2 regions of the Agrobacterium sp. NPDC089420 genome follow, and region 2 is predicted to be linked to the other one. Evidence: predicted binding sites of a transcription regulator. Region 2 holds the regulator's gene; the other holds the start of a gene.
What was found. The regulator LexA, encoded in region 2, represses DNA repair genes until DNA is damaged. The targets are predictions, from matches to a motif close to TGTTCNNNNTGTGTTCNG.

Region 1 (4,859 bases), on a different contig from region 2:
TCCGGCGGAAACCGACGCCTGGCACGGCCGCGGCCAACCCGGCGCTTAGTTCTTCCAGCCGGAGAAACCCTCGCCCTCATCCTTGCTGAAGAAGCGGGAGGCCGCTTCCGTCCGGTTGCGCACGTTCATTTTCTTGTAAATGTTGCGAACGTGGACCTTGACCGTATTCTCTGACAGATGCAGCCGATCAGCGATGATCTTGTTTTGCGTTCCCTTGCAAAGCAGATCGAGGATTTGCACCTCGCGCGTCGTCAACGCCGCCACATCGCTCCTGCTGGCGGCAAGGGCATCGGCGCGGTTGGCGATCACGGCGCTGTTTTGAACGCTCTTGCCGTTGACGGATGGCGAATAAGGCGTGAGCTTGCCGAGAAGAGCGGCGGGAAAATGTTCACCGCCCTTCATAAGCAGATCGACGGCGGCCATGAAGACATCGAGCCGCAGATTGAGCGGCAGCACGCCGTCGATGACACGCATGCCCACCAGTCGCTTCAGCGGCTCCTCGAATTTGTCGATGGTTTCGACGACAAGCGCAATCGGCGCATCCGGGTGCTTTTCCCGCACCTCGGAAAGGACGGCGTGCAGACGCTCGCCCGAGATCCTGTAGGGCAGCACCAGCCGGACATTATTTCCGTAATCGTCGTCGATCTCCGCAGACGAGGTGATGCTCACCACGGCGAATGTGGGGAACTTTTTGCCCAACGCCTCCGTGAGGCACTCGGAAAACAGATCCGGATCCGCTATGATCAATAAGGTTCCATTTATAGGTGCGACGGCGTTTTTTTGTTTTGCCGCATAATCTGACGTTCCCATGAACATTGACGCCTCCCTCAAGCGCTTACGCATTACTTTCTTTTGGTTGCGCATTCTGTCGTCTGTCGGATATTTCCCCTTGATATTCAGGGGCTCTTATCCGCTCCAGGCCATGTCAACTATCATTAATTACCCGTTAATTAAGGAGGCTAATACGAAAAGCTGTGTAAATAAATGGCCCAAACGGGTTATTTTTTACAATTGACATACAAAACAGGTTACAGCGCGATAGAATCATTCATCCTGAAACCAATGCAAAAACAAACACATCGGAAAAGCGTTCGTTAGGGTTTTGCAATCCGGTAAAATATAACTTTTAGTTGATATCCCTTTACATAGCTCGCCGACGAAAGAAGTTCGGGGCTGTTTCTTTTCGGGATAAGGGCCTTTTCCCGCCGATATAAACCACACCCCCCGAAAATGCTGCCCCCTCCTGGCAAAGCGCGTCTTTATTTGTGCTCGACCGGCGTAAAAACCCGCCCGGTCCGCAGCTGCCGCATATATATTCGGGGTGAAGCACCGATATGTTTAGCCCGAATTGATATCTAGGAAGCGCAATTTTTCTGCGGCACAGTCTGACCGTCGCTCAACGGCGGCCGATGGGAAGATACTTCCGGCCCTTAAGATGTGTTTGAAACCGCCGGTTCCTTTTCACGAAACATGAAAGCCAAAAAAAGACGACGCCACCGCGCTCCCGTTTGGAGCGAGGAACGGATTTGTGCGCCATTTTACCGAGTAGCGCGCAAGGGCGGAACAAAAAGAGCCCGATCACGGGCCACTACCGAACCGCAGATGAAGCGTACCGAGTGCATCTGCAAACATCAATCTTAGGCCATACGGAGCAAGCGCGAGAAAAATCCCGTTTGAGATGAGAGGGATTTCGAAAGCTGCTCCGAGCTTTTTCGGAGGAAATCGAAATGGGTTACAATCCACAGCCTGCCGGCGACGATATCACCAAGATCGGCGCGCTTGCCGATGGTTTCGCCAACACCTCGACCAATGACGCCAAGGTGGAAGACAGCAACGTCGGCACCGCAAATGGTGAAAACCGCAACAACGACAATAGCGACAACAGCACCAATGTGGATGTTGACGCCAAGATCGATGTCTCCGCCAATAATGGCGATAATCGCGACAACGATTATGACTGGAGCTACGAAAGCAAGTCGTATAGCGACAACGACACCACCGTCAAAACGAGCACAGAAACCAACACGGATATCAAGACCGATTACGACTGGAGCTATGAAAGCAAGTCGTACAGCGACAACGATACCAATGTGAAGACCATCACGGACACGGACAACAAGACGTTCTCCTATTCCGACAACGACACCTCCATCAAGACCACGACGACCTCCGACAGCTTCAACTCCGCTGACAGTTTCTACAAGTCGGATGACGACTTCGGCAACATCACCGGCGTCAAGGATGTCGGCAATCTCGGCATCGCCGGCGGCGACCTCACCTTCAACCTCGGTGACGACTTCTCCTTCACGCTCGATGTCGACAATATCCTCAACAGCTCGCTTAACGGCGACGGCAACGACACGGGCTTCAGCCTTGTGCAGGCCAACCACCTGGCGGATCAGGATCAGGCCTGGGATATCAAGATGCAGAACAGCGGTGCGGAAAACCACCTGAGCGCCAATGCCGGTGACGCCTATGGCGCCGAAGGCATCGACGGCAAGGGATGGGACCTCAAGGCCGGCGACGACGCCACGGGCTCCAGCACTGCGGATGCATCGGCAATCCTTGCAAATTCCGGCTTCCATCTGGAACTGGTGCAGGGCGCCAACATGCTCTCCAATGCCGTTGACGTCACGATCACCGGCGGTAACTCGCATGTTTCGGACGTCGGTGAGGATCACTCCTGACAACCACCTCTTGACGAAAAGAGCTGCACCGGCATCCGCCGGTGCAGTTTGCGGTTGAAAGACCGGGTTGGGCCAAACGAAGCACCGCCTCCAAGACGTGTGCCATCCGCCTTTCCCCGTCCCTGCCGCAATGATCGGGGAGGGACCTCCAATGCATATCGACAAGATTTCGGACATGATTGCGCATTTCATCGGCCTGTTCGACACGGTAACCGAGGAAGCGCGGCTGCGAGCCAATTATAGCGAAGGCCAGGCACATTCCGATCCGGAACGGCTGCCGGACGACGAGGCGGCAAGGCTGCTCGACAAAAATTACGCCGTGCCGCTTGAGGATTACGATCCCGGCGTCAAATATCGCGCCGGTTACTACGATTTCGATTACCTGAACCCACATTTCGCCCGCATGGTCGAATATGACATGCAGCAGCTGGCAAATGCGATACCGGTCGATATCTCCGCCGCCCATTTCCGTTTTCCCGGCCGCCTCTCCTTCGAGGACGAGCGCGAACTGGTGATACATACCGGCCCCGGCTCCGTTGCCGCCCATATCGCCCAGGTCAATATTCTTCAGGACGACGATTATCTGAACATGACGGACGGCCCCAATGTGGCCCGTGACACCAGTTTCGTGACCGAACGCACCGTCGAGTTCTATAATGAAGCGTCCGTCTTCACGCCTTTCGCCGGTTTCCAGCGGACCGACAGCTACGATGCGCTACAGGCGCTCGCCAGGTCCGCGCACGACTATATCGAACATGCGCGCGACAATGACGTCACCTCGCTCGGCACGGGTGCGGACCAGGATTTCGTTCTGGCCGGCAACGATATCAACGGCCTCTATATCAATGGCGCGATCGCCAGCGAAAAGCCGATGCTTGACGATTACCTGCCCGATCGCGGTATCGCCAAGCCGCCGGAAGCACCTGAAAAAAGCGATGTTTCGCTGCATGAGGACAGCCCCGCCGGCAACAGCCTCGATGTGGCGGCAGGCGGCAATATCGTCGCCAACGTCGCCACTCTCGTCAATACCGGCGTCATGGCCTCCGTCACCGCCGTCATGGGCAACTACCATCAGATCGACGCCATCACCCAGGCCTATATTTACAGCGACAGGGACGAGATCGATTCCGTCTTCACGCGCTCCGCAGATCACGCAGGCACAGCGGCCTACAATATCGCCAGCTTTGAGCGCAGCGTCTATCCCGGCGCGGAAAATGCGGCGGGCGCCCATGAAACGGGTGAGACGCCGATCTTTCCTAACGCCTGGCGCGTCAGCGTGCTCGAAGGTGACGTGTCCTTCGTGCACTGGATCGAGCAATACCAGTTCATCAGTGACAATGACACAATGACGATCACCACGGCCGGCACCAGTGTCAGCCTGCTGACGGGCGGCAACGCCGCCCTCAACATTGCGAATTTCCTCGGCATCGGCATGCAATACGATCTGATCATCGTCGGCGGCAATGTGCTGGACATGAACCTCATCAGCCAGATCGCCGTCCTTTACGACAATGACTGGGCGCGCGCCAATCCCGATGCGCCAGCAGGCGCAACCATCCAGTCCGGCAACAACCTGCTCTGGAATGACGCTTCCATTCACAATGTCGGCAGCAACGGCCGGTTCGAAACCATGCCGGACTACATGCACCAGACGGTGAACGCGATCAACGAGCGTGACCCGAACATGCCGGATGCACTGGCCCACGACGCCAACTTCGCCGGCTATCAGGGGCTGAACGTTCTTTACATCACCGGCAATCTTTATGACGTCAGCATCATCAAGCAGGTGAGCGTGCTGGGCGATTCCGATGATGTGACCCAAGCCGCCGCCAAGGTTCTTGAAAACAACGACAACGCCACCGTTCATATCGACACCGGCAGCAACGCGGTGGTCAATCTCGCGCAGATCGTCGATTATGACAGCTTCGGCTCGACCACCTATGTCGCCGGCGGCGTCTATTCGGATGCCATACTGATACAGGGCGGCATCATCGAAAACGATACGTCACAGCCGGCGCAGCACGGCCAGCTGGCAAACGAGGTCATCGCATTTCTGCACGACGATCCCGCCACCACCCAGAACGAATCCGACGGCGTCATCAATGGCGGCCACGACCTCTCCTGGTCGAACGCCCATCCATCCGACGTCATGCAGACGGTCGTTGCGTAATT
Region 2 (4,859 bases):
AGCCTGCGCATTCTGTCCGGCGGCTGGCACGCGCGCCCGCACGGCGCAACCGAGGAGATGCCCCTATGACCATCGTGATGATCATTGCATTTTGCATTCTCATGATGCTGGCGGTTCCCGTCGGTTACGCGCTGATCATTTCGGCAGGCGTCGCCGTGCTGTGGAACGGTTATGTGCCGCTTTCCATCGTGGCGCAGCAGGTCTATGACCAGACACAGTCCTTCCCCATGCTGGCGCTGCCGTTCTTCATGCTGGCCGGCACGCTGATGCTGGGCGGCAAACTCGGAACCCAGCTTTTGGAACTCGCCTCCAAAGCCATGCAGCGCTGGCGCGGCGGCCCGCTTTCCACCACTGTCATCTCTTCGGTGGTGTTTGGCGGCGTCTCCGGCTCTGCGGTCGCCAATGCCAGCGCACTGGGTTCGGTGCTCATTCCATGGCAGAAACGCCAGGGTTATCCCGCGCCTCTCTGCGCGGCGAACAATGCCACCTCGGCCGTTATCGACGTGCTCATTCCGCCCTCTATCCCGATGATCCTCTATTCGCTGGTGAGCGGCGTCAGCATCGCCAATCTGTTCATTGCCGGAATCTTGCCCGGCCTGCTGATGGCCGTCGGCTTCATCATCGTCTGCTGGGCGATTGCCGTGCGCCGCGGTTATGCGGTCAGCGATGAACGCATCCGCAAGCGCGATCTGGCGGTTCTGGCATTTCGCAGCCTGCCGGCGATCCTTCTGCCGATACTCATCATCCTCGGCCTGCGCTTCGGCTTTGCGACGCCCACGGAGGTGGCCGTTCTTTCGGTCGTTTATTCGCTCGTGCTCAGCATCGTCTTTTACCGCGACCTGACGTGGAAACGTTTCTGCGACAATTTCGTCGAGGCGGGTTCGGCAACCGGCGTCGTCATGCTGGTGATCATGGGCAGCGCCGCGGTGGGCTGGGTCCTCACCTTCGATCAGGCGCCCCAGCATTTCGCCACCTGGGTGGCGGAAAACATCTCGAACCCGATCCTGATCATTCTCATGATGAACATCCTGATGCTGATCATCGGCATGCCGCTCGATCTGCCGCCGTCGATCCTGCTGCTCGGACCGATCTTCGTGCCGCTGGCGGACATGATCGGGCTCGACCGGGTGCAGCTCGGCATGATGATGGTCATCAATCTCGGCATCGGGCTTTATACGCCGCCGATCGGCACCACGCTCTTCATCTCGTCCTCCATCGCCAGAGCGCCGCTCGGCGCGACGACCAGGGAGTTGTGGCCGTTCTTTGCCATGGCAATGCTGCTGCTTATCGCCGTCAGCTTCATCCCCGCCCTGACGATCTACTGACCTCGCCTGCAGCAGAACCGGAGACCATCGGCTAACGCCCCGGCCGGTGGTTTTTCGTTCACGATCTATCCTTCAAGATACGGCAAATCTTCGTTCCGCCGCTTCGCCGATGAAATCACGATCTGAGATGGAACCTTCACGAAATTTTAGGGGATTGCGGAACACATATGGAACATATAGTGTTCGTTCTGTATTTGTTTCGCGACCTCAACGACGATTCTCAAGGGTGTTTTCCTCATGCTCACGCGCAAACAGCAGGAATTGCTTCTCTTCATTCATGAAAGAATGAAAGAGTCCGGCGTGCCGCCCTCCTTCGATGAAATGAAGGACGCACTCGACCTTGCCTCCAAATCCGGCATCCACCGGCTGATCACGGCCCTCGAGGAGCGCGGCTTCATTCGCCGGCTACCTAACAGGGCGCGGGCGCTGGAAGTCATCAAGCTGCCGGAGGCCTACGCGCCGGGTGCGAGGCCGCAACGCGGTTTTTCGCCGAGCGTCATCGAAGGCAGCCTCGGCAAACCGAAGGCGCCGGAACCGGCACCCGCCCCCAAGGCGCCTGCCAACGATCTCGGCGGGGCGGTCACCGTGCCGGTCATGGGCCGCATTGCCGCAGGCGTGCCGATTTCCGCCATTCAGAACAATACGCATGACGTTGCCGTGCCTGTGGACATGCTGGGTTCCGGCGAACATTACGCTCTTGAGGTCAAGGGCGATTCGATGATCGAGGCCGGCATTTTCGATGGCGACACCGTCATTATCCGCAATGGCAACATTGCCAATCCCGGCGATATCGTCGTGGCGCTGGTGGATGACGAGGAGGCGACGCTGAAACGCTTCCGCCGCAAGGGCGCCTCCATTGCACTGGAGGCAGCCAACCCCGCCTATGAGACCCGCATCTTCGGGCCGGACCGGGTGAAGATCCAGGGCAAGCTGGTGGGGCTGATCCGCCGTTACCATTGATCGCTAATGGCCGCCATCGTCTCGGCGCGAACATCGCCCCGGTGAGGAGACCTCCATTGAGGATGGCGGCAATTCTGCACTTCGGCTGACTATGTCGATTCCGGGCCGACACATTCGTCCCGGGAGCAGCTGCATTCCGTTCCGCTGATCATCGGCTCCGGTCTTCATATGATATTGCGGCTTTGGCCCGGCCTGTTGCGCCCCGTGCCTCATCTGCATGGAGTTTCGATAACGTAGCGGGGTGTTTCGCCCGTGGGATGGACTTAACGCGACATCGTCACTGAACGGCGACATCCTCATCGCGTGACCCGCCGCCACTCATCAAAGGCGCTTATGGGTGCCATGGATTATTTTCGATATTCCGCAGCGCTTCGACATGTATAGAAATAAGCGTGATATCCGGGAGACAAGCCATGTACGATCTTTATATCGCCAACAAGAACTATTCCTCCTGGTCGCTGCGGCCCTGGGTCTTGATGCGCACGCTCGGTATCGCCTTCGATGAGAAGCTCGTTCCGTTCGGCGAAGGCGTTTCCTTCTCCAGCTTTTCGCCAACGGGCAAGGTGCCATGCCTTGTCGATGAGGGCGTGACGATATGGGAATCGCTGTCGATCGCCGAATATCTTGCCGAAAGGCATCAGGGCGTCTGGGCAAGCGACAAACAGGCGCGGGCATGGTCGCGGTCGGCTGCGAGCGAAATGCATGCCGGCTTTTCCTCGCTGCGCAATCTCTATCCCATGTCGGTCGGTATTCGGGTCAAGCCGAAGGCCGGCGATGCCGGACTTGCCGCCGATATCAGGCGCATCGACGCGCTGTGGAGCGAAGGCCTGAGGCAATTCGGCGGCCCCTACCTTGCCGGCCAGAAATTCACCGCGGTCGACGCCTTCTTCTGCCCGGTCGCATTCCGTTTCCAGACCTATGGCGCCGATCTTTCACCGGATGCGAAGGCCTATTGCGACCGGCTGCTCGCCCTGCCCGCCATGCGCGAATGGTATGAGGCCGGATTGCGGGAGATCTGGCGCGATGCCGCCCATGAAGAAGAAATAGGCGGCATTGGCGAACTGACCGCGGATCTGCGTCTCAAGGCCTGAGACCCAGCACTGGCGGTCGTCACTGCGACGTCGCCAGCAGCTGCCGGATGTTTTCGGGAACATCGTGCTCGAAACTACCGCTCTTCCAGTCGTAATAGCGGTGTTCGCTCCAAGGCCTGTCCACCCCCGCTATAGCGGCGCGCAGCCGTCCGACCACGGCGGGCTGTTCACTGCCGGCGAAACTCATTTCCACCGAACCGATGCGCCGCAGAATATCGCGGTTGAGCAGCAGTGCGCCCGAGCGGCATTGCGAAAACGAGGTTCTGCGCGAAACGACGACGATATCGGCGATGTCGCAGGCCTTTCCGGCAAACCGGCCATCCTCCAGAACGACGATCCATTCGCCGCTGCCGGCGCGCGCCACGCACCATATGTCCTTGGCGCAGGTGAAGACCCCCGGTTCCGCATCTTTCAGGGCTGCCGTCATCTGCCGGGCGACGGTACTCAGCTCTTGCGGGGTCAGTTTCGGTCTGGCGGTCAAAGCCACACGGGTTGCCGCCGTCCCGGTTTCGACAATCACCGGCGGCACGGGCTGTTCCGGCAGGAGCAATGCTCTTTGCCACTGGCCATAAACGAAACCCTGCGGCCGCGTCCTTGTCGTATAGGCCTTGCCGTCCTCCAGCAGGGCGACCAGTTCGCCATCCTCGTGAATGAGCAGGTGCGGCACATCGCGATAGGCCATCGTCGCCGACAGCCCGAAGGCAAAGAGCAGAATCGGAATGCCAAGCAAAGCGAGCCGGCTGCGCAGCAGCGTCAGCAGCAGGAAACCGGCCGACGCAAGGCCGATGAACCAGCCATGCGGCCGCCCCGTCGCAGCGCTGCCGCCCCAGGACGCCACCTCCTGCGCAACCTCGATGACGAGCGCCATGCCATATCCCATGATCTTCAGGAAAGGAGCGTCGAGCCCGAAGGGCATCAACAACATGGCGACAAGGCCAAAGGGCATGACGATCAGCGACATCAGCGGCATGGCGGCCAGATTGGCGAACAGTCCATAGGTGGTGACACGGTGGAAATGTTCGGCCGAATAGATCGCCGTCGACAGCCCGCCAATCAGCGATGTGACGATGACGCCGCCGATGATGGCGCCTGCCGTCTGCCCTACCCTCATCCATGCCGGCCTGCGGCCGATGGACAGCCGCTCGTGATTGCCGCGGCTGCGACTCCACCAGGCATAGGCCGATACCAGCGCGATGGTCGCTGCAAAGGACATCTGGAAACTCGGCCCCATGATCTCCGAGGGCGAAAAGGCAAGAATGACCAGGGCGGAAAGAGCAACGTTCCTGAGGCTGAGCGAGGGCTGATCGAAAAGGACGGCGATCAGCATCACGGACATCATCAGCCAGGCGCGTTCGGCAGAGACGGCGAAACCGGAAATCAGATAATAGGCAAGCGTCATCAGCAGCGCCGCGAAAGCTGAAATCTTCTTGACTGGCCAGCGTTGCGCAAAGGCGGGAAACAGGCTGAAGACCAGTCGGAGGCC

Region 1: ACI2KA_RS23960 (fibrinogen-binding protein) is a predicted target of LexA. The motif match lies at 1,560-1,577, and genes of this name have one in related genera.

What each region holds. Positions count from the first base shown of each region.
Region 1 covers NZ_JBJDMY010000022.1:33,608-38,466, reverse strand. The annotation lists gene ACI2KA_RS23965 (helix-turn-helix transcriptional regulator) at 46-816, opposite strand; gene ACI2KA_RS23960 (fibrinogen-binding protein) at 1,728-2,687, shown strand; gene ACI2KA_RS23955 (hypothetical protein) at 2,839-4,857, shown strand.
Region 2 covers NZ_JBJDMY010000005.1:12,209-17,067, forward strand. The annotation lists gene ACI2KA_RS08990 (TRAP transporter small permease) at 1-69, shown strand, start outside; gene ACI2KA_RS08995 (TRAP transporter large permease subunit) at 66-1,325, shown strand; gene lexA (transcriptional repressor LexA) at 1,563-2,285, shown strand; gene ACI2KA_RS09005 (glutathione S-transferase family protein) at 2,699-3,376, shown strand; gene ACI2KA_RS09010 (ComEC/Rec2 family competence protein) at 3,396-4,859, opposite strand, start outside.